One region of the Massilia sp. 05N420 genome, then DNA from elsewhere that is predicted to be linked to it. Evidence: predicted binding sites of a transcription regulator. Region 1 holds the regulator's gene; each other region holds the start of a gene.

Evidence for each region. Region 1 encodes FNR, which switches genes on or off when oxygen is low (the NO sensors DNR and NnrR bind a similar motif). Its sites were predicted from a motif close to TTGATNNNNATCAA; they were not measured.
Region 2: the regulator FNR is predicted to act here: its motif matches at 3,173-3,186, upstream of cqsA (alpha-hydroxyketone-type quorum-sensing autoinducer synthase).
Region 3: the regulator FNR is predicted to act here: its motif matches at 2,527-2,540, upstream of AC1DIX_RS18505 (CehA/McbA family metallohydrolase).
Region 4: the regulator FNR is predicted to act here: its motif matches at 2,467-2,480, upstream of AC1DIX_RS13185 (carbohydrate kinase).

What each region holds. Positions count from the first base shown of each region.
Region 1 covers NZ_JBFTMX010000001.1:187,922-193,056, reverse strand. Annotated here, with positions in the region: gene AC1DIX_RS00890 (cytochrome ubiquinol oxidase subunit I) at 1-1,317, opposite strand, end outside; gene fnr (fumarate/nitrate reduction transcriptional regulator Fnr) at 1,516-2,286, shown strand; gene AC1DIX_RS00880 (GNAT family N-acetyltransferase) at 2,496-2,957, shown strand; gene AC1DIX_RS00875 (EthD family reductase) at 2,982-3,302, shown strand; gene AC1DIX_RS00870 (hypothetical protein) at 3,317-3,538, opposite strand; gene AC1DIX_RS00865 (hypothetical protein) at 3,869-4,066, shown strand; gene AC1DIX_RS00860 (GNAT family N-acetyltransferase) at 4,182-4,700, opposite strand; gene AC1DIX_RS00855 (DUF695 domain-containing protein) at 4,792-5,135, opposite strand, start outside.
Region 2 covers NZ_JBFTMX010000035.1:17,998-23,132, forward strand. Annotated here, with positions in the region: gene AC1DIX_RS20295 (DUF1906 domain-containing protein) at 1-650, opposite strand, end outside; gene AC1DIX_RS20300 (response regulator) at 696-1,697, opposite strand; gene AC1DIX_RS20305 (sensor histidine kinase) at 1,699-3,069, opposite strand; gene cqsA (alpha-hydroxyketone-type quorum-sensing autoinducer synthase) at 3,256-4,494, shown strand; partial or broken gene AC1DIX_RS20315 (class I SAM-dependent methyltransferase) at 4,591-5,135, shown strand, end outside.
Region 3 covers NZ_JBFTMX010000029.1:26,395-31,529, reverse strand. Annotated here, with positions in the region: gene ilvB (biosynthetic-type acetolactate synthase large subunit) at 1-1,379, shown strand, start outside; partial or broken gene ilvA (threonine ammonia-lyase, biosynthetic) at 1,376-2,371, shown strand; gene AC1DIX_RS18505 (CehA/McbA family metallohydrolase) at 2,617-4,281, shown strand; gene AC1DIX_RS18500 (TMEM165/GDT1 family protein) at 4,278-4,853, opposite strand; gene AC1DIX_RS18495 (serine hydrolase) at 5,002-5,135, shown strand, end outside.
Region 4 covers NZ_JBFTMX010000016.1:151,616-156,750, forward strand. Annotated here, with positions in the region: gene AC1DIX_RS13175 (LysR family transcriptional regulator) at 1-360, opposite strand, end outside; gene AC1DIX_RS13180 (pseudouridine-5'-phosphate glycosidase) at 382-1,296, opposite strand; gene AC1DIX_RS13185 (carbohydrate kinase) at 1,299-2,411, opposite strand; gene xapA (xanthosine phosphorylase) at 2,727-3,563, shown strand; gene AC1DIX_RS13195 (phosphopentomutase) at 3,681-4,874, shown strand; gene deoC (deoxyribose-phosphate aldolase) at 4,871-5,135, shown strand, end outside.

The DNA of each region.
Region 1 (5,135 bases):
GGCCTGCGGCCCCTTGCGCACCAGCCTCAGCACATAGGCGATGCCGACCCCGAACACAAAAAAGTAGGAAACCACGAACAACGCCAGGCTCAGCGCCACCGGTCCGGCGTCGATCTTCGAGGCGCCGTCCGCGGTGCGCAGCACGCCATAGACGATCCAGGGCTGGCGCCCGACCTCGGTGGTGATCCAGCCGGCCAGCACCGCCACCAGACCCGCCGGTCCCATCCACATGGCCATGCGCAGGAAGCCGCGGCTGTCGAACAGGCGCTTCCTGAAGCGTAGCCACACGCCCCAGGCGCCCAGCGCGATCATCAGCAGGCCCAGGCCCACCATCACGCGAAAACTCCAGAACAGGATCAGGGAATTCGGCCGCTGGTCGCGCGGAAATTCCTTCAAACCCTTGATCTGGCCGCCCCAGGTATGGGTCAGGATCCAGCTGCCCACGCGCGGGATGCCGATGGCGAATCTTGTCTCCTCGTCCTTCATGCTGGGAATGCCGAACAGCAGCAGGGGCAAGGGTTTGTCGCCTTCGTTTTCCCAATGCCCCTCGAGGGCGGCGATCTTGGCCGGCTGGTGCTTCAGGGTGTTCAGGCCATGCATGTCGCCGACCACGGCCTGGATCGGCGCCACGATCAGCACCATCCACATCGCCATCGACAGCATGGTGCGCACCGCCTCGCTCCCCCGTCCCTTGAGCAGATGCCAGGCCGCCGAGCTGCCGACGAACAGCGCGGTCGAGAGGAAGGCCGCGATCGACATGTGCACCAGCCGGTACGGGAAAGAGGGATTGAAGACGATCTTGAACCAGTCGACCGGCACCATGCGGCCGTTGACGATGTCGTAGCCCTGCGGCGTCTGCATCCAGCTGTTCGAACCGAGGATCCAGGTGGCGGAGATGAGTGTACCGAGCGCGACCATGCAGGTGGCGAGGAAGTGCAGCCCGGGACCGACCTTGGACCAGCCGAACAGCATCACGCCGAGGAAGCCGGCCTCCAGGAAGAAGGCGGTGAGCACCTCGTAGGCCAGCAGCGGCCCGGTGATGGCGCCGGCGTATTCGGAAAAATAGCTCCAGTTGGTACCGAACTGGTAAGCCATCACGATGCCGGAGACCACGCCCATGCCGAAGTTGACGGCGAAGATCTTCAGCCAGAAGTGATAGAGATCGACGAAGACCTGGCGCCTGGTCTTCAACCAGCACAGCTCGAGCACGGCCAGGTAGCTGGCCAGGCCGATGGTGATGGCCGGAAACAGGATGTGGAACGACATCGTGAACGCGAACTGCAGGCGCGCCAGGTCCAATGCCGCCAAGCCGAACATGAGTCCCCTCCGCTATTGTCGTGTACGGAATCTAGCACGTGCTGAGCCGCGCACGATTGGCGCAGTAGCGATGCCTGGCCGCGTTCAAAATGCCACGGAGTATGATCAGGCGTCGAGGAAGCCCCGGCTTTGCGAACGCAAGCTCGGCATGGGGCCGTATAATCCTGGGTATTGACATCCATTCGCATCCTTTATCCGATGATCCAGGCCATCTCTTTCCAGAGCGACGACAAGCCGCTGAACGTTCCCGCGCTCAAGGCCAGCTGCTCGGCCTGCAGCATGCACCAGCTGTGCCTGCCGATGGGCCTGGAAGACGCGGACATCGACCGCCTCGACAAGATCATCGGCCGCCGCCGCCGTCTCGAGCGCGACGAAGCCCTGTACAAGATGGGCGAGCCCTTCCGCAACCTCTACGCGGTGCGCTTCGGCCACTTCAAGACCTACCAGGTGAATGCGGCCGGCGAGGCGCAGATCACCGGTTTCCAGATGGCCGGCGAACTGCTGGGCATGGATGCGATCAGCGCCGACCGCCACCACTGCGACGCCGTCGCGCTGGAAGACAGCGAAGTCTGCGAGATCCCCTTCACCAACCTGGAAGACCTGTTCGGCCAGGTGCCTGCCCTGCTGCGCCACTTCCACCGCATCATGAGTCAGGAAATCACGCGCGAGCAGAACGTCATGCTCCTGCTCGGCAATATGCGCGCCGAGCAGCGCTTCGCCGTCTTCCTGGTGAACCTGTCGGCCCGCTACGCCGCGCGCGGCTATGCGGCCAACAGCTTCCAGCTGCGCATGTCGCGCGAGGACATCGGCAACTACCTGGGGCTGACCATCGAGAGCATCAGCCGCCTCCTGTCGCGCTTCAAGAAGCTTGGCCTGCTGCAGGTCGACAAGCGCGAAGTGACCCTGCTCGAACCGGCGCGGCTGAAGGCGATGGCGGCCGGGACCGAGCAGTGCAGTCCGATGGCATGATCAGCCAGCCTGTTGGATTGCTTCCGGCTTTTGATCGGCCGGTGCGGCTTCCGGCGCGACGACGTTGCCGTCGACGACTTGCACGACCATTTGTTCGCCTTGCGGGCCCAGGGCCAGGCAGTTGTATTTCAGGCACTCCCCTCGACAATAAGATCCAGTGGGTACATGCTGGTCGTCCGACGTAGGCCAAGCACAAAACGGAGGTCGACATGACGACAAGTAACTTAGTTGAAGAACTCTCGGGCGCTCCATCCCGCCATGGGCTTCTTGAGGACATTGGCAGCTTGCGCGAAGGCCGAACCCGGCTCGATCTCGATGGGTTTCGATTCGATCCAATACGCAAGCTTCCACTCTATGTCTTCAATCTCGTCGACGACGACGGGGCTCTTGTCGGCCAGTATCACTTTGCACCGGGCGCGCCGGAAGCGGTGGGAGAGATCGGCAACGCCGGGGGATACGTGGATGAAGCGTACCGGAACAGAGGTCACAGCAAAGAAGCCGTCAAGGCCTTGGGCGAGCTGGCGTCGCGACACGGAATGGACTCGTTCATCATCACCTGCCCGGAGGACAACGAGGCTGCACGAAAAGCCCTGGACCAGGTCGGCGTGGAAATGGCGAATCGTGGCGACAAACTCTGTTTTTACGAAATTCCGGCATCGAAATCGAACTGAAGCAACCACGACGAGGAGACAGAGATGATCAAGGTGAGCGTGATGTATCCCAACGGCCCGGACGCCCGTTTCGACGACGACTACTACCGGGAGCGGCACATGCCCATGGTGAAGGAACTGATGGGCGATGCTTTAATGTACTACACGATCGACAGGGGAATGGCCGGCGGTGCGCCGGCGTCGAACGCGCCCTACATCGCCATGGGTCACCTGTTCTGCGACTCGGTCGATGCCTTCCAGGCCGGCTTCGGCCCGCATACGAAGGAAATCATGGGCGACATTCCGAATTACACCAACCAGACGCCGGTCGTCCAGATCAGTCAGGTGGTGGTCGGCCAAGCCTGAGCCGGGCGGCCGCCTCATCCTTCCCAGCGCGAGCCGGGAAGGATGCCGCACATGTTCCCGCGCTGGAATCCGGGTTCCTTGAAGGCGAGGAAATCGTCATTGAAGCTAGCGAAGGTGGTGTCCAGGCGCCGCTTCAGCACCCGGTGGCCGAAATCCTGCCCGCGCGGGTGGGCGGCGACCACGGCGGCGCGCTGTTCCGCCGTGAACTGGTCGAAGTTGCGGCCCGCCATGTCCATGGCGGCGCCGGCCTGCGAAGGCAGAACTACCTGAGCAACGTGGATGCGGACCGTGTGGCCGCCGCCTGGCGGAACTGGTGCGGCGCCTTGGGTGATATTCGATCGCTCACCACGACGGTTGGCAAACCGGTGCCGAAATGACCCACCCGAGGGTAAACCATATTCGTGCAGATCGGCGCCAGGATCTACCAGCGTCGTCGATGCAGTACACGTAATCCCGGGCGGTGCCGAGCCAGGCTGCATAAGCCGGATTCGCTTCACTGCCGGGCGCGCCACCTCAAGCGCGAATGGATATACTCAGCATATCCGCCCACTATTGGGAATCGCGTGATGAACCGACGCCGCGACTACAAGACCGCCCTATTGATCGACGCAGCGATCTACTCGAGCTCTGCTGAAGTACGCGCGCACGCCGCCGGCGAACTTTCAGAGCGGCCCCTCCCGCCTGATTTCGAGATGCGCATCTTTTTGGAGCCGAATAGGCGTCGCCACAACCCACCTTCGCAGCCGCCGGAATTTCCGGAGTAATCGCGTCCAGGTGGACTGTCCGGGACCGCATGCAAATACGATTGCCATGATGCGACTGCCCACGTCCGCTCATGGGACCCGAAGGGACATCGGCATATCGCCGATCGCAGCCGCTTCAGGTATTCTCACGCACGTAACTATTGATTTCCTTGCCGTTCAGTTCAGTTTTCATTTCGTACCTCATTCCCAGGCGCTCGGCGACACGACGCGATGATTCATTGCCGGAAGCGATCAGTGCCCGAACCTTCGGCTCACCCCGGACCTCGAACGCATACTTCAGGACTGCCGCCGCCGCTTCGTTCGCAATTCCCTTTCCCCAGAATGCCCGATAGGTATTCCATCCCATCTCCATCACGGTTGATTCGTGGCGGAAGAAAGCGCCCACGCTGCCAACCAGCTGACCTGTCTGCCGGTCCTCTATAGACCACCAGCCAGCCCGGTTCAGGAGCCAGAATCCAGCATGCGAGTTGAAGATGCGCCAGGCGGTCTGACGGTCTGCCGAGCCTAAATGCGCTGAGCTTTCGGCATTCGACAAATGATCCGCAAATAATTCGAAGTCTTCAACACGATATTCCCGAAGCGTAAGCCGATCTGTGTGAAGGCGAGGCACGGAAATCGTAAGGGCGTCATTCATGAGAAGTGCATCCTTAAATGTTTACATGGTGTTCAGCCACCGCGTACGGCATCCTTGCTCAGCGACAGGCACGAGGTTTTGTTCGGCGCTCCTAAGCAAACTGAAACTCCCCGGCATAGCCATGAAAAAACTTCCACGTCGGGTCTTCATGCACCTTGCCGGCGAACTCTTCGTCGGGAAAACGATCCTTGACTCCCTGAACAAAAGCTTTCGCATCGAATGAAGGCGCAAGATAGATATAGTAAGTCCGCTTGCCTGCAAAGGTTTCTATAACGGCAATCAGCCCTCGCGTTTCATCATCGAAGGGCGTCGTCACGCAGCTGCCCAGCGTTATGAGCGAGTCGTTGTAATCCCCTTCCGGAAGACCGTTTTCCCTCACATGCTTCAGCTTGTGCGTCAGTACCAGCAATCGCGGAAACGTCGGCCGAAGTCGCG
Region 2 (5,135 bases), on a different contig from region 1:
CCGTCCCAGTTCGCGGCCCAGATGAATTGCGGCGGACGCGCCATGGTGGCGAGGTCGCTGAACCAGGTATTGCAGGCCGAGCCATAGACGCCGGAGGCCTGGGCCGGCGCCACCGCCAGCTGGTCCACCCAGCCCTGCAGGAACTGCTTGACCGCGGCCTTGCAGGACGCGTCGTTGGAATAGCCTTCCATGTCGTACACGACCGGCGTGCCGGCCGCATTGTTGGTCACGCCGAGGGCGATCAGGGCATTGTAGGCCTTCAGGGCTTCGTCCTTGCCCTGCTGGTAGGCGGTGGCGGTGTCGTAGCTGATGCGGCTGGAGAAGGTGGTGCAGGGCGCCTGCGGGCCGACCCAGATCAGCGAATGGCGCCAGCCCTGGCTGTTGGTGGTGTTCATCCAGGTGGCGGTGAGGTTAGGCTGCGAACAGGCCCGCACCGCGCCGCCGATGTAGACGCCGACGAAGCTCCACGGCGTATTCGTCCACCAGGCCTGCATCTGCGAGGTGGACGGGGCGGCGCAGCTGTCGAAGCCCTTGCCGTTGAATGCGGCGCCGCCGCCGGGATAGGCCTCGGCGGATGGCGCGGCGAAAAGGGCTGCGGCGAACAGGGCCGGCAGCAGCGCGGCGGGCGCCTTGCGGGGCAGGGTTGGCATCGAATGCTCTCCTTGGTGGTGGTGTGGCGGGGCGGCGGCCCCGGCTCAGGCATGGCCGGGATGGCGGCGCAGGAAGTTCGAGAAGGACTCCACCGGCCCGTCCAGGAATTCCGGGTCGAGCGGGAACATGGCCCAGTAATACAGCTCGCGGCCGTGGCAGCTCTGGGCCGGCGCAGTGTAGCGGTGCCATTCCTTGTGCCGAACCGGCGAATACATGCCGTCGCCGTCGCTGAAGTTCGGCACCACGCGGCGCTGGCCGAGCGCTTCCAGCAACGAGGCCGGGGCGCCGCCGTCGAGGGCGATCTCGAAGTGGGCGTTCATGCTCTGCTCGGTCTCGACGGCCAGCAGCCAGGGGTGGGCATCGCGGTCGTACATCAGGAAGCCGGGCGGGGTCTTGAACAGGTAGTGCTCGACGATCTTGTGGCGCGCGCCCAGCTCGCGCACCAGGCCGCAGATGGCGGGATCGTTGACGAAGCTGAAATCGTGCAGCGAGAGCAGCATGCGCAGCGCTTCCGACTGGGCCAGGAAGTAGCCCTCCTGCAGATGGGTGAGTTCCTCCTCCAGGCGGTCGAGGGCGTGGGCGTCGCTCTTGCGCACGTAGCGGTCGATCAGGCCGCGGTTGAAGGCTTCGATCGCGACCCGCTCGTCGGCGACCCCGGTCAGCAGGATCTTCCGGCACGGCAGGTCGCGCACCGCCTCGCAGAACTGGATCCCGTCCATGCCCGGCATCGCGTAGTCGACCACCAGCACCGAGGGCGTCAGGAAGCGCTGGGCGTGGCGGCGGATGCCGCATACCTGCTCGACGTGCAGGGCGATGTTGTAGGGCTGGGGCGCGAAGGTATAGGTGTCGACGCTGGGCGACAGCAGTCCGGCCAGGGCGGCGGGCGCGGCGCCGTGCTGGCGCAGCCAGGCGGTGGCGGCGGTGGTGTCGCTGAAGCCGATGCTGGGGAAGCTCGGGCCGAGCTGGAAGCGCAGGCTGTGCAAGAAGCTGGGACTGTCATCCACGAGGACGGTCATGGTGGGATGCTGGTAGATCGGCAGGTTCATGCTAAGCCTCGTTGACTCGTTCGACTCGGTCGTTGATTGCACGGGGAGGACGCGGCGTCGTGGACGCGTCGGCGGCGCGCCGCGCCGGCGGGAACTCCAGCGCGAACACCGTGTACAGGTCCTCGCGCGAGCGGCAGCGGATCTTGCCGTGCCAGGCATGCACGATGTCCTTGCACAGCGCCAGGCCGATGCCGGCGCCGGTGTTCGCCGGGTAGGAATAGAAGCGCTCGAAGATGTAGGGCAGCTGGCGCGCCGGGATGCCGCAGCCGCTGTCCATCAGCAGCAGGCGCGGGCGCTTGCGGGCGCCGTCGACGATGATCCGCACTTTCCCCTTGCCGGCGCGCTGCAGGGCCTTCAGGGCATTCCGGAGCAGGTTGAGCAGCACCACCGAGGCCAGTTCCTGGCGTCCGCGGAAGGCGAAGTCGCTGCGCACCACCACGCTCACCAGGCGCCGCTGCTCCCCGCTGACGAAGGGATAGCGGCCGATCACGCCATTCACCAGCTCGGCCATCGAGACCCGCTCGTTGGGCGACAGCTGCTGGTTCATGGCCGCCGCCGACATCAGGAACAGGTCGATCATCTGGTTCATGTGGCGCACCTCGAAGCCGATCCGCTCCAGCGCTTCCGGCACGCCTTCTTCCTCGCCCGGTACCGCCCTGGCGATCCCGCGCACGTTGGCGGAGATGCTGATCAGGGGCGTGCGCAGTTCGTGCGAGACCATCGCCAGCGCCTGCGCCATGCCGGCCAGCTTTTCGCTCGCCAGCAGCCGGCGCCCGATCTTGGTAAGGGCCACGATCACGATCGTGAAGACGTAGATCGGCGCCTGCTCCAGCACCAGCGGCAGGGCGTGGAAATCGCCGCTCGCGTTCGGATCGCCCAGCACCACGTACAGCAGGCAGGCGGCCAGCGCGCCAGCGCTGCAGGACAGCAGCGCCCACAGGGAATCGAACTGGAACAGCAGGATCAGCGCCAGCAGCAGCGATTCGCCCCACACTGCCGAGCCGTGGTTCATCAGGAACATGTAGCTGAAAAAGAAGGGCATCACATAGGTGACGCTGATGAACTCATAGGGACGGAGCCAGTTTCGCTTGATTTTGCGCGGGAACAATAATGCTGGAAGGCATAGAACAAAACCGAGTATCCGCAGGCCCGGGCTCTCGAACTTTTGTGGGAACCACATTGTCCAGATGAGGTAGTACGCCGGCATGCCGATGCAGCCGACCCATGCGAGGAAATGCAGCCGCACCACGGCATGCTCGTGCAGCTGGTCCTGGCGCAGCAGCCACGCCAGCAAGGCGGGGCGGGTCAGCCGATAACGCATCCTGATCGGCGCACTGATGTTCGCGATGCTCCTGTACAGCAGATTCTTCACTCGGCAACTCCCGGTCGTCGACCGTCTGTTTTCGATCCTTGTCACTTAACAATTGATCTCACGCAATTGTTGGTTGAGCTTGAAGGAAACTGCTCAGTTCAGATTGATCTCGGTCAAGAGTGCGTCGAGAAGCCGAGCCGAATTTTTGCGTATGGACACAATGAAATTTTTCCTGGAGATAAAAAAATGACACTACTGACCAAAGCCCAAAACCATGTCCGCCCCGCAGCCCTGCGCATGCCCGCCTTCGTCACCCGCCGGATGGACGAACACCACGTGAACCGGATCGAACAGCTCATGGGCGGCGAGCACGTCCATGTGTGGAAGCGCCAGGGACCCGGCGCGGTCATGTTGGCCGGTAACGATTACCTCTGCCTGGCAAACGAACCGGCGCTGCTCCAGGCCCAGGTGCGCGCCCTGCAGGGCAAGGCCGGGCAGAACCTGATGTCGGCCGTCTACCTGCAGGCCGGCAGCCGGCAGCACCGGCTGGAAGAGAAGTTCGCCGAATTCATGGGCGCCCAGCAGACGGTGCTGGCGCAATCCGGCTGGGCCGCGAACGTCGGGCTGATGCACAGCATCGCCGAGCCGGGCGTGCCGGTCTACCTCGACATCATGGCGCATGCCTCGCTGTGGGACGGGGTCCAGCTGGGCGGGGCCAGGGCCGTGCCCTTCCTGCATAACAATATGGAGCACCTGCAGCGCCAGTTGAACAAGCACGGCGCCGGCGTGATCGTGGTGGACGCCCTGTACAGCACCGACGGCAGCCTGGCGCCGCTGCACGAGGTGCTTGCCCTGGCCGAGAAGACCGGCAGCGTGCTGGTGGTCGACGAATCGCATTCGCTCGGCACCCACGGTCCGCGCGGCGCCGGCCTGGTGATCGCCGCCGGACTGGAAGACCGCGTGCACTTCCGTACCGCCTCGCTGGCCAAGGCCTTCGCCGGCCGCGCCGGCATCATCACCTGTTCGAGCCGCTTCAAGGGCTACTTCCTGTCGGAGTCGCGCCCGGCGATCTTCAGCTCCTGCCTGCTGAACCACGAGCTGGCCTGGTTCGACGCCGCCATCGATTTCGTCGAGCAGGCCGACGTCCGCAGGGCCGGCCTGCGCCGCATCACCGAGGAAGTGCGCAGCGGCCTGGAACGGCTCGGCTACTGCGTCGACGAGGGCAGCGAGCAGATCGTCGCGCTCGAAGTGGGCACCGAGCCGAAGACCCTGGTGCTGCGCAAGGCGCTGGAAAACCGCGGTATCCAGGGCGCGGTGTTCTGCGCCCCGGCCACGCCCAAGAACCGCGCGCTGGTGCGCCTGACCCTGAACTCGGGCCTGACGAAGCGCGAGATCGCGAAGCTGCTGGACGCCTGCGCCGACATGCGCGACGAGGTCGACCTCGAGAACTGGACCTCGACCGTCCGCCGGCGCCGCGTGCACTGACTCGGAAGGCCAGGAAGTTGGCTCCTAAAGGCAGGCACAAAATCGTGGAGGGCTGACGCTTTCGCTTACGCTTATACAAAAGACAAGAAGGAGACAAGCGTGAGCGACAAATACAGGCTCGTTGGGCCGATCTACGACTGGCTGAGTGCCTTCTACAGCGGGAAGTCGATCCACAAGTGCAAGGTGGCGATGCTCGATCGCCTGCAGCCGGGCGACCGGGTGCTGTTCGCCGGCGTCGGCCACGGCAGGGATGCGGTCTACGCGGCGGGCCGCGGGGCCGAGGTCACCGTGGTCGACCTGTCCGAGACCATGCTGAGGAAGTTCCAGGCCAACCTGGCGAAAGAGGGCGTGCAGGTCTCGATCCGCCAGGTCCACAGCGACATCATGCAGGTGGAGGAGTACGAGCGCTACGACATGGTGGTGGCCAACTTCTTCCTCAACGTCTTCCACGAGGACATGATGGTGAAGGTGCTGCAGCACCTGATCCGCCTCGGCCGGCCGGGCGCGCGGGTGGTGGTGGGCGACTTCTCCTTCCCGACCGGGAACGTCCTGAGCCGGCTGGTGAAGACCCTGTACTGGTATGGGGCGGTCGGCTTCTTCTGGCTGTTTGCCGGGAACGCCTTCCACAATATCTACAACTA
Region 3 (5,135 bases), on a different contig from region 1:
GCATCTCGCGCACCGTCACCAAATGGAATGCCCAGGTCCGCAGCGCGGACGAGATCGTGGACATGGTCGACGCCGCGGTCCGGCAGGCGACCCGGGGCCGCCCGGGGCCGGTGCTGGTCGACGTGCCGAAGGATGTCCAGCTGCAGCCAGTCGCCGTGACCGCGCCGCGCTCGCTGGCCGCAAGCCCGCCGTCCGTCCCGCAGTCCCTGGTGCCGGACATTCCGGGTGCGCTGCTGGAACAGGCGGCCAGGCTGATCGCCGGTTCGCGCCGTCCCGTCTTTTACGGCGGCGGAGGCTTGACCGCTTCCGGCAGCGCGGCCTGCGCCACGTTTGCAGACCTCGTGCGCATGAAAAACGCACCGTGCACGCTGACCCTGATGGGACTCGGCGCCTTTCCGGCATCGGATCCGCGGTGGCTGGGCATGCTCGGCATGCACGGCACCCTGGAAGCCAACCTGGCGATGCACGAGGCCGACCTGGTGGTCTGCGTGGGGGCGCGCTTCGACGACCGGGTCACCGGCAAGCTCGATCAATTCTGTCCTGACGCGCGCATCGTCCACATCGACATCGATCCGGCATCGATCGGCAAGATCGTGCGCGCCGACGTCGGTCTGGTGGGCGATTGCCACGCGGTCCTGGCGGCCCTGGAGCGCGAGCTCGCCGCCATGCAGGCCGAGGTCGCGTCCACGGACGCGTGGTGGCAGCGCATCCAGGCATGGCGGGACGTGGACTGTCTCGGCTTTGCCGCCACGTCGCCGACGATCGTCCCCCAGCAATTGATGAAGACCCTGGCCGGCGCGCTGGACGGACGGGACGCCATCGTCTCCACGGACGTCGGCCAGCACCAGATGTGGGCGGCGCAATACCTTCCCTTCGATGGGCCGCGGCGCTGGCTGACCTCGGGCGGCGCGGGGACGATGGGCTACGGCATCCCGGCCGCGATCGGCGCCCAGATCGCGCATCCGGAAAAGACGGTCGTGTGCGTGAGCGGCGACGCCTCGATCCTGATGAACATCCAGGAACTCGCCACCGCCGTGCAGCATCGCTGTCCGATCAAGGTCGTGCTGTCGAATAACGGCTGCATGGGCATGGTCCGGCAATGGCAGGAACTGCATCACGGCGCCCGCTATAGCCACAGCTATGCGGAGGCCCTGCCGGATTTCCCGGCGCTGGCACGCGCCTTCGGATGGCAGGCGCGCCGGGTCGCCAGGGCGGACGAGCTCGACGACGCGATCACCGAGTGCATGTCGTCGGAAGGTCCTTTCCTGCTCGACGTGGTGGTCGAACAGGCCGAGAACTGCTTCCCCATGATTCCGGCTGGCCGCGGACACCACGAAGTCATGCTGTCGAAAGACCGGACCTACGAAAGCGGCCGATGACGGCCGGCTACCTGAAGCGCATCCTGGGCGCACAAGTGTATGAGGTCGCGGGCGTGACGCCGCTGGACATGCTGCCCTCGCTCTCCCAGCGCCTGGGCAACCGTATCTGCCTCAAGCGCGAAGACATGCAGAGCGTCTTCAGCTTCAAGCTGCGCGGCGCCTACAACAAGATGGCCAGGCTGTCGCCGGCGCAGCGCCGGCGCGGCGTGATCTGCGCATCCGCCGGCAATCATGCCCAGGGTGTGGCGCTGGCGGCGGCCCGGCTGGGTTGCCGGGCGCTGATCGTGATGCCGACCACCACGCCGAGGATCAAGATCGATGCGGTGGCAAGGCGCGGCGGTCCCTGCGTCGACATCGTCCTGCACGGGACCTCCTATACCGATGCCCACGACCACGCGGCCGCGCTTGAAAAAGAGCAGGGGCTCGTCTTCGTCCATCCTTTCGATGATCCGGATGTGATCGCCGGCCAGGGGACGGTCGGCATGGAAATCCTGCACCAGCACCGGGACCCGATCCATGCGATCTTCGTCGCCATCGGCGGCGGCGGGCTGGTCGCCGGCATCGGCGCCTACGTCAAGGCCTGCCGGCCGGACATCAGGATCGTCGGCGTGCAGACCGTCGATTCCGATGCGATGGCGCGCAGCCTGGCGGCGGGCGAGCGCATCGCGCTGCCGGAAGTCGGACTGTTCTCCGACGGGACCGCCGTCCGGCTCGTCGGCGAAGAGACCTTCCGCATCGCCAGGCAGGTCGTGGACGAGATCGTCCTGGTCGGTACCGACGAGGTCTGCGCGGCCATCAAGGAGGTGTTCCAGGAGACGCGCAGCGTGCTCGAGCCGGCGGGCGCCCTGGCGGTGGCCGGGCTGCAGGCCTATGTGGAACGTGCCGCGCTGGCTGGCGCGCCGGTCCGGGACCAGACCCTGGTGGCGGTCGCCGGCGGCGCCAACATCGACTTCGACCGCCTGGGCTACGTGGCCGAGCGCGGATCGAACGGGTGGGCAACAAGCTGCGCCCGATGATGCCGTGGATTGCGAAGAACAAGCTGGTGGATCAGTCGAAGAACCAAGTACGGCCTATTGGCTGTTGAGCCCTCATGCCCGTTTTCGCGGCAATGACGTGAAAGCATTGCAAACCAGATATTCCAGCTGACTTTATTTTTGTCAATTAGTTAATAACAATTTTATATCGTTATGATCCGAGGATCAAGGTGAAGGAGTGATGCAATTGCAAAAATTGCATCATGAAAACCTCATCCCTTATCCCTTCCCTGGCCTGGTCCCGCTGCCTCGTCTTCGCAGCGGCCAGCTTCTTCCACCTTGCGGCCGCTGCCGCTCCGGCGCAGCGCATTGCACCGGCGCCGCACGAGCACCAGGAATTAGAGGCGACCCTGGACGCGCCCTATCGCGGCGAGGCCCGCGGGGCCGAATCACGCACCTTCCGCCTGTCCTTCGATTACCCTGGCCTGCAGGGCCGCCGCAGCGTGCACTGGCGCCTCGAGTTGATGGCGCCGAACGGCCGCGAAGTGGCGCGCTGGCAGGGGCAGGCGATCCTGACCGGGCGGCCGGTCGACGTGCCGGTGCGTTGGCAGGGTAAATTGGCGAAGGGGCTGCCTGCGCCCGGCGTGTACCGGGTGCGCCTGCACGCGACGGCCGGGGATGAAGCGGTCGAGCAGTCCTGGGACATCGCCGTCGGCAACCCGCCGGCGCCCGCGCTGCCGGCTTTTTCTCCCATGCCGGGCCGGCGCAAGGTGCTGCAGGCGGCGCCGGCGGCGGGTGCGCTGCCGTTCACGGTCTATTACGGCAACCTGCACAGCCAGACCAGCCACAGCGACGGCGGCGCCGCCCTCGATAACTGCAAGGGTGCCCAGGACCCGCAGACCGCGCCCTTCGGTCCGGATACCGCCTTTCCCTACGCCCGCGAGCATGGCCTGGACATGCTGATGGTCTCCGAGCACAACCACATGTACGACGGCTCGGATGGCACCAAGCTTGATGCCGATCCGGCCGCGGCCAGGGCGCTGTACCAGTCCGGCCTCGGGATGGCGCGCGCGTTCAACGAGCAGCATCCGGACTTCCTGGCCCTGTACGGCATGGAGTGGGGCGTGATCAGCAACGGCGGCCACCTGAACATCTTCAACAGCGACGAGCTGCTGGGCTGGGAAAAGAACGGCAAGGGGGAGCTGCTGGCCGACACGCTCAGCAGCCGCAGCGACTACGGCGCGCTGTACACGCTGATGCGAAAGCAGGGCTGGATCGGCCAGTTCAACCACCCGGCGCTGAAGGACCAGTTCAAGGTCGGCGGCGTGCCGCTGGCCTGGACGGCGGACGGCGACGAGGCGATGGCGCTGTGCGAAGTGATGAACACCTCGGCCTTCTCCACCAACGACAAGGAGGGCGAGACCCGCCGCAGCAATTTCGAGGCGGCCTGCAACAAGCTGCTGGAAGCGGGCTACCACGTGGCCTTCAGCAGCAACCAGGACAACCACTGCGCCAACTGGGGCAGCTCATACACCAACCGCACCGCGGTGCTGGTCCCGAACGGCGTGCCGCTGACCCGCGACAGCTTCATCGACGCCCTCAGGGCGCGGCGCGTGTTCGCGACCATGGACAAGGCATCGCAGATCGTATTTACCGCCAACGGCCACCTGATGGGCGAGCGCATCGACAACCGCGGACCGCTCCAGCTGTCGGTGCAGTTCGCGAACGATGCCGGCCGGCGTGCGGCCACGGTGGCGATCATGGAAGGGGTGCCGGGCCGGAACGGCAACGTGAGCCAGCTGGCGGCGCAGGCGAGCGTCACGCTGACGCCGTCGCCGGGGCCGCACTTCTACTATGCGAAGCTGACCCAGGACGACGGCAAGGTCTTGTGGTCGGCGCCGGTCTGGGTCAACCAGGCGGGCGACTAGAAGCCCAGGTTCTTGCCGAGGCCGAACAGGGTCGCCAGGCCCAGCACCACGAAGATCAGGGCCGCGATGCCGTGCACGAGCTTCAGCGGCACGCGGCCGGCGATGCGGTCGCCGAAGTACACGGCCGGCACGTTCGCCAGCATCATGCCCAGGGTGGTGCCGGCCACCACCGCCACCGCGGAGGGATAGCGCGCGGCCAGCGCCACCGTCGCCACCTGGGTCTTGTCGCCCATCTCGGCCAGGAAGAAGGCCAGCACGGTGGTGAGGAAGACGCCGAAGCGCGCCGGCGTCGTCTCGTTCTCGTCGATGTCGTCCGGGACCATGATCCATGCCGCCATGCCGATGAAGGCCAGGCCCAGAACCCAGCGCATCACTTCGGGACCGAGCAGCTTGCTGACCAGCGCGCCGACCGCGGCGGCAAAGGCGTGGTTGGCGATGGTGGCGGCGAAGATGCCGAAGACGATGGGCAGCGGACGGCGGAAGCGCGCGGCCAGCAGGAAGGCCAGCAACTGGGTCTTGTCGCCGATTTCGGCGAGGGCGACGATGCCGGTGGAAACGAGGAAGGCGTCCATTGAAGCGACAGGGCGGGGAAAGGCAAAGGGGCGATCATAGCAGAGGCGGGCGGCGCCTACCTATCGGGACGGGTTCCGAAGTGCTATCCTGCTCGCGCCTGAATTCAGCTTCCGACCATCACGCCAAGGAATCCCACAAGTGCACTCCATGAACCGCATCGCAGCAGCCCTCCTGATCGCATTCTCCGGCGCCGCCCTGGCGCAAGTTCCCGCCACCGTCCCGGCTTCCGTGCCCGCCGCCAGCAGCACGGCGCCGCTCCAGCTGAACCACCTCGACGCCGA
Region 4 (5,135 bases), on a different contig from region 1:
CGGGAACTGGCTCTGGAACTGTTCCAGCAGGCCGGGTATCGGGCCCCACATCGCCGAGCCGACGATGCCCACGCGCAGGCGCCCGACCTCGCCGCGGTCGATCTGGCGGATGGTGTCGACCGCCATCCGCATCCGCCCCAGCAGGTCCGAGGCTTCCTGCATGAAGGCCTTGCCGGCCACCGTCAGCTCGAAGCTGCGGGTGGTGCGCGCGAACAGGCGCACCCCCAGCTCGCTCTCCAGCTTCATGATCTGCTGCGAGAGCGGCGGTTGCGAGATGTGCAGGCGCTCGGCGGCGCGGCTGAAGCTTTTCTCTTCGGCCACCGCGAGGAAATACTTCAACTGCTTCAGGTCGATCGACATGGAGAACCCGTCAGGCTGTCGTTAATGGGTGGCGTGCAGCGCCACGGCCAGCTTGGCGCCGACCAGGGCGTTGTGCTTGACCAGGGCGATGTTGGTGGCCAGGCTGCGGCCGCCCGTCAGTTCCTTGATGCGCGCCAGCAGGAAGGGCGTGACGAGCTTGCCCTTCACGCCCTGCTGCGCCGCTTCGGCCAGGGCCTGGGCGATGATGGCATCGATCTCCTCGTTCTTCATCGACGAGACTTCCGGCACCGGATTGCTGACCACCACGCCGCCCTCCAGGCCGAGCTGCCACTTGGTGCGGATGAAGCGCGCCTGTTCTTCCGGCGTGTCGAGCTGGAAGTCGGCCTTGAAGCCGCTGTCGCGCGTGAAGAAGGCGGGGAAGGCCGCCTGGCCCACGCTCACCACCGGCACGCCGTGGGTCTCGAGGTATTCGAGGGTCAGGCCGATGTCGAGGATGGACTTGACGCCCGCGCAGACCACGGCGACGCCGGTCCGGGCCAGTTCCTGCAGGTCGGCCGAGATGTCGAAGCTGGTCTCGGCGCCGCGGTGCACGCCGCCGATGCCGCCGGTGACGAAGACTTCGATGCCGGCCAGCTTCGCGCAGATCATGGTGGCGGCGACGGTGGTGGCGCCGAGCTTTCTGGTGGCCAGGACGTAGGCCAGGTCGCGGCGGCTCACCTTGATCGCGTCCGTCGACTGGCCCAGCTGCTCGAGCTGGTCGTCGGACAGGCCGATGCAGATGCGGCCGTCGATGATGGCGATGGTGGCCGGCACCGCGCCGGCGTCGCGGATCACCTGCTCGACTTCGCGCGCGGTCTGCACGTTCTGCGGGTAGGGCATGCCGTGCGAGATGATGGTCGACTCGAGGGCGACGACGGGTTTGCCGGCGGCGCGGGCGGCCTGCACTTCGGGAGAAAACTGGAGAAAGGCTTGCATGGTCAGTCCTGGAGGTTCATGTTCGTAAGAGTGTCCGGGCCGAGGCGCGGATGCACCGTCTCGGTCACGCCGAGGGTCAGCGCCGACAGTTTCAGGCCGCGCCGGCAGGCCAGTTCGAGGTCTTCGCCGTCGTGGACCAGCGACCAGCACACGGCGGCCGCGAAGGCGTCGCCGGCGCCGGTGACGTCGACCACGTCGGTGCCGGGCGCGTACAGGCGGACGATCTGGTCCTCACCCGTGCCGCCGCGCGTGAACAGCACGCCATCGGCGCCGCGCGTCACGATCAGGTCGCGCGCGCCCTGGGCCCGCACTTCGGCCATCGCGGCGTCGAGCTCGGTTTCGCTGGAGAGCTCGCGCCCGACCCGTGCCGCGAGTTCGCCGCGGTTCAGGATCAAGAGACGCACGCCCGACAGGTCGCGCGGCAGGCGCGCCATCTTCGGCTCCGACACCGCCACCAGCACCAGCGGCACCTCGGCACGGCGCGCTCCGGCGATCACGGCGTCGACCGTGTCGAGCGGCAGGTTGAGGTCGGCCACCACCAGCGCGCTGGTCGCGAGCCGGGCCTGGCAGCTGTCGACGAAGGCGCGATCGAGGCGGTCGTAGAGGGCCATGTCGGCCAGCGCGACCACCATCTCGCCATCCTGGTCCAGCACCGCGGTATAGGTGCCGCTGGCGAGGTCGGGCAGCTGCAGCGTGCCCCCCAGGTCGATGCCGAGGCTTTTTGCGTGGGCGAGCAGGGCGGCGCCCGAGCTGTCCTTGCCGGTCGCGGTCAGCAGGGCGGCCGGCGTGCCCATGCGCGCGAGGTTTTCGGCGATGTTGCGGGCGACGCCGCCGAAGGATTCGCTCTGGATGGCGGGGTTCGAGGTGTGCATGGCGATGCCGGCCAGCGAGCGCAGCTTGCGGTCGAGGTTGGCCGCGCCGATGCAGGTGACGGGACGGCGGTCCGGCAGCACGTAGGCGCGTCCCAGCAGCTTGCGTTCGCGGATCAGGCCGGCGATATAGCCGGCCACGGCCGAGCGCGACAGCCCCAGGCTGGCAGCCAGATCCTGCTGCGAAATAAAGGGGTTCGCGCGGATCAGCTCAAGCAACTGTTGTTTTTTTGAGTGTTCGCTCACGGTGGTTCCGATTCAAGGAGGCTATAAACAATTGTTTTTAATCTTAAACACTTGTTTGGTCGGCGTCAATCCGAGGCTGTCTCCGGGGGCTAACATGCAGCATAGCCCATTTATACCTTCTACATATAAATCGAGCAAAAATTTGGTATTTGCCATACCAATCCACGATAATGCATAGTTTGATTTATTTGGTGCACCGGGCTCCCGCTTTCTGTGCAACACCTTGAGCGCCTGACGCTCTTTCAGCTTCTCCGGTCTGCCAGCACGAATACCCGCAATAAGCCCAATCCAGCGAATATCACAAGGAAGCCATCCATGCTCAGCAACACCCCATTCGAAGCCGCCGACGTCATCCGTGCCCGCAAGCCCGGTTTCACGCCGCGTGTGGCGCTCATCCTCGGCTCCGGTCTCGGCGTGCTGGCCGAGCAGATGACGGACGCGGTGGCGATCAGCTACGCCGACCTGCCTGGCTTCCCGATCAGCACCGTGCACGGCCACGCCGGCGAACTGGTGCTGGGCACCCTGGCCGGCGTGCCGGTCGCCTGCATGAAGGGCCGCGGCCACTTCTATGAAGGCTACGGCGCCAGCGTGATGACTTCCGCTGTCCGTACCCTGAAACTGATGGGTTGCGAACTGCTGTTCGTGACCAACGCGGCCGGTTCGCTGCGTCCGGAAGTGGACGCCGGCAGCATCGTGCTGCTTTCCGACCACATCAACCTGCTGCCGGGCAGCCCGATGGCCGGCCCGAACGACGACCGCTTCGGCCCGCGCTTCTTCAGCATGGCCAACGCCTATGACCTTGACACCCGCGAACTGGTGAAGACCGTGGCGAAAGAGAAGGGCATCACCCTGCACGAAGGCGTCTACCTGTCGACCCCGGGCCCGCACTTCGAAACCGCGGCCGAGATCCGCGCCTTCCGCACCATGGGCGCCGACGTGGTCGGCATGTCGGTGGTCCCGGAAGTGATCGCCGCCCGCCACTGCGGCCTGAAAGTCGCCGGCGTCTCCGCCATCACCAACCTGGCCGAAGGCCTGACCCCGTTCCCGCTGTCGCACGAGCAGACCCTGAAGTATGCTGCGGTGGCGGCCAAGGATCTGGTGGCGTTGATGCACGCGTTTATTGAACGTCTGGGTACGACCGCTAACGCCTAATACGTCGTCCCCGCGCAGGCGGGGACCCAAGTTTGTCGAGCAGTCGAAACGCAGGCAAACTTGGACCTCCGCCTTCGCGGGGGCGACGAGCTAGCAATTTCTATGTGAGATAACTATATGTCACGCGCATTCATCCTCCTGCTTGACTCCTTCGGCCTCGGCGCACTGCCCGACGCCGGCAAGTACGGCGACACCGGCGCCAACACCCTCGGCCACATCGCCGAATGGGCCGCCAGGGAAGGCAAGCCGATGTCGCTGCCGACCCTGGAAACCATCGGCCTCGGCGCCGCGGCGCATAAAGCCAGCGGCGAATGGCCGGCCGGCTTCGAGAAACGCGACGGCTTCAGCGGCGCCTGGGGCGTCGCCCGCGAGCAGTCGACCGGCAAGGACACCCAGAGCGGCCACTGGGAAATCGCCGGCGTGCCGGTGCTGTTCGACTGGGGCTACTTCCCCAAGACCGTGCCGAGCTTCCCGAAAGAGCTGACGGATAAACTGCAGGAGCTGACGGGCGTACCGGGCTGGCTGGGCAACTGCCACGCTTCCGGCACCACCATCATCAACGAGCTGGGCGACGAGCACGTCGCCAGCGGCAAGCCGATCCTGTACACCTCGGCCGACTCGGTGCTGCAGATCGCCGCGCACGAAGAACACTTCGGCCTCGAGCGCCTGTACGAAGTCTGCGAAGCCGCGTACGAGCTGGTCAAGCCCTACAATATCGGCCGCGTGATCGCGCGTCCCTTCACCGGCGCAAACGGTGATTACAAGCGCACCAGCAACCGTCACGACTACGCCGTGCCGCCGGTCGCGCCGACCCTGCTGGACCACGTCAAGGACGCCGGCGGCGAGGTCATCGCGCTCGGCAAGATCAGCGATATCTTCGCCGGCCAGGGCGTGACCCAACTGATCAAGGGCGCCGACAATATGGCGCTGTTCGACCGCCTGCTGGAAGTCGCGGACACCGCCGGCGACAAGTCGCTGACCTTCGTGAACTTCGTCGACTTCGACATGCACTTCGGCCATCGCCGCGACGTCGCCGGTTACTCGAACGCGCTGCACGAGCTGGACGCGCGCCTGCCCGAATTCATGGCCAAGCTTCAGCCCGGCGACCTGGTCGTGATCACCGCCGACCACGGCTGCGACCCGACCTGGCCCGGCTCCGACCACACCCGCGAACACATCCCGATGCTGTTCTTCGGCCCGGCCGCGCCCGCGAAGGAACTGCCGGTGGCCGACACCTTCTCCGATATCGGCGCAACGCTCGCCAAACACCTCGGCGTCAAACCTCTCTCGAACGGAACTGCTGTGCTATGAGCCCGAACCTCGATTCTAAAATTATCACTGCGCGTAACACGGCCACCGGCCTCGACCTGGGCTGGATCAACCACCTCAAGGTCAACCGCAACGCCGCCGACCGCCGCGCCGCCAGCCTGGCGAACCGCCGCACGGTCAAGAAGGACTACCAGGCCGCCTGGCTGGTCAAGGCGATCGAATGCATCGACCTGACCACCCTGTCCGGCGACGATACCCCGGGCCGCGTCGAGCGCCTGTGCATGAAGGCGATGCGTCCGCTGC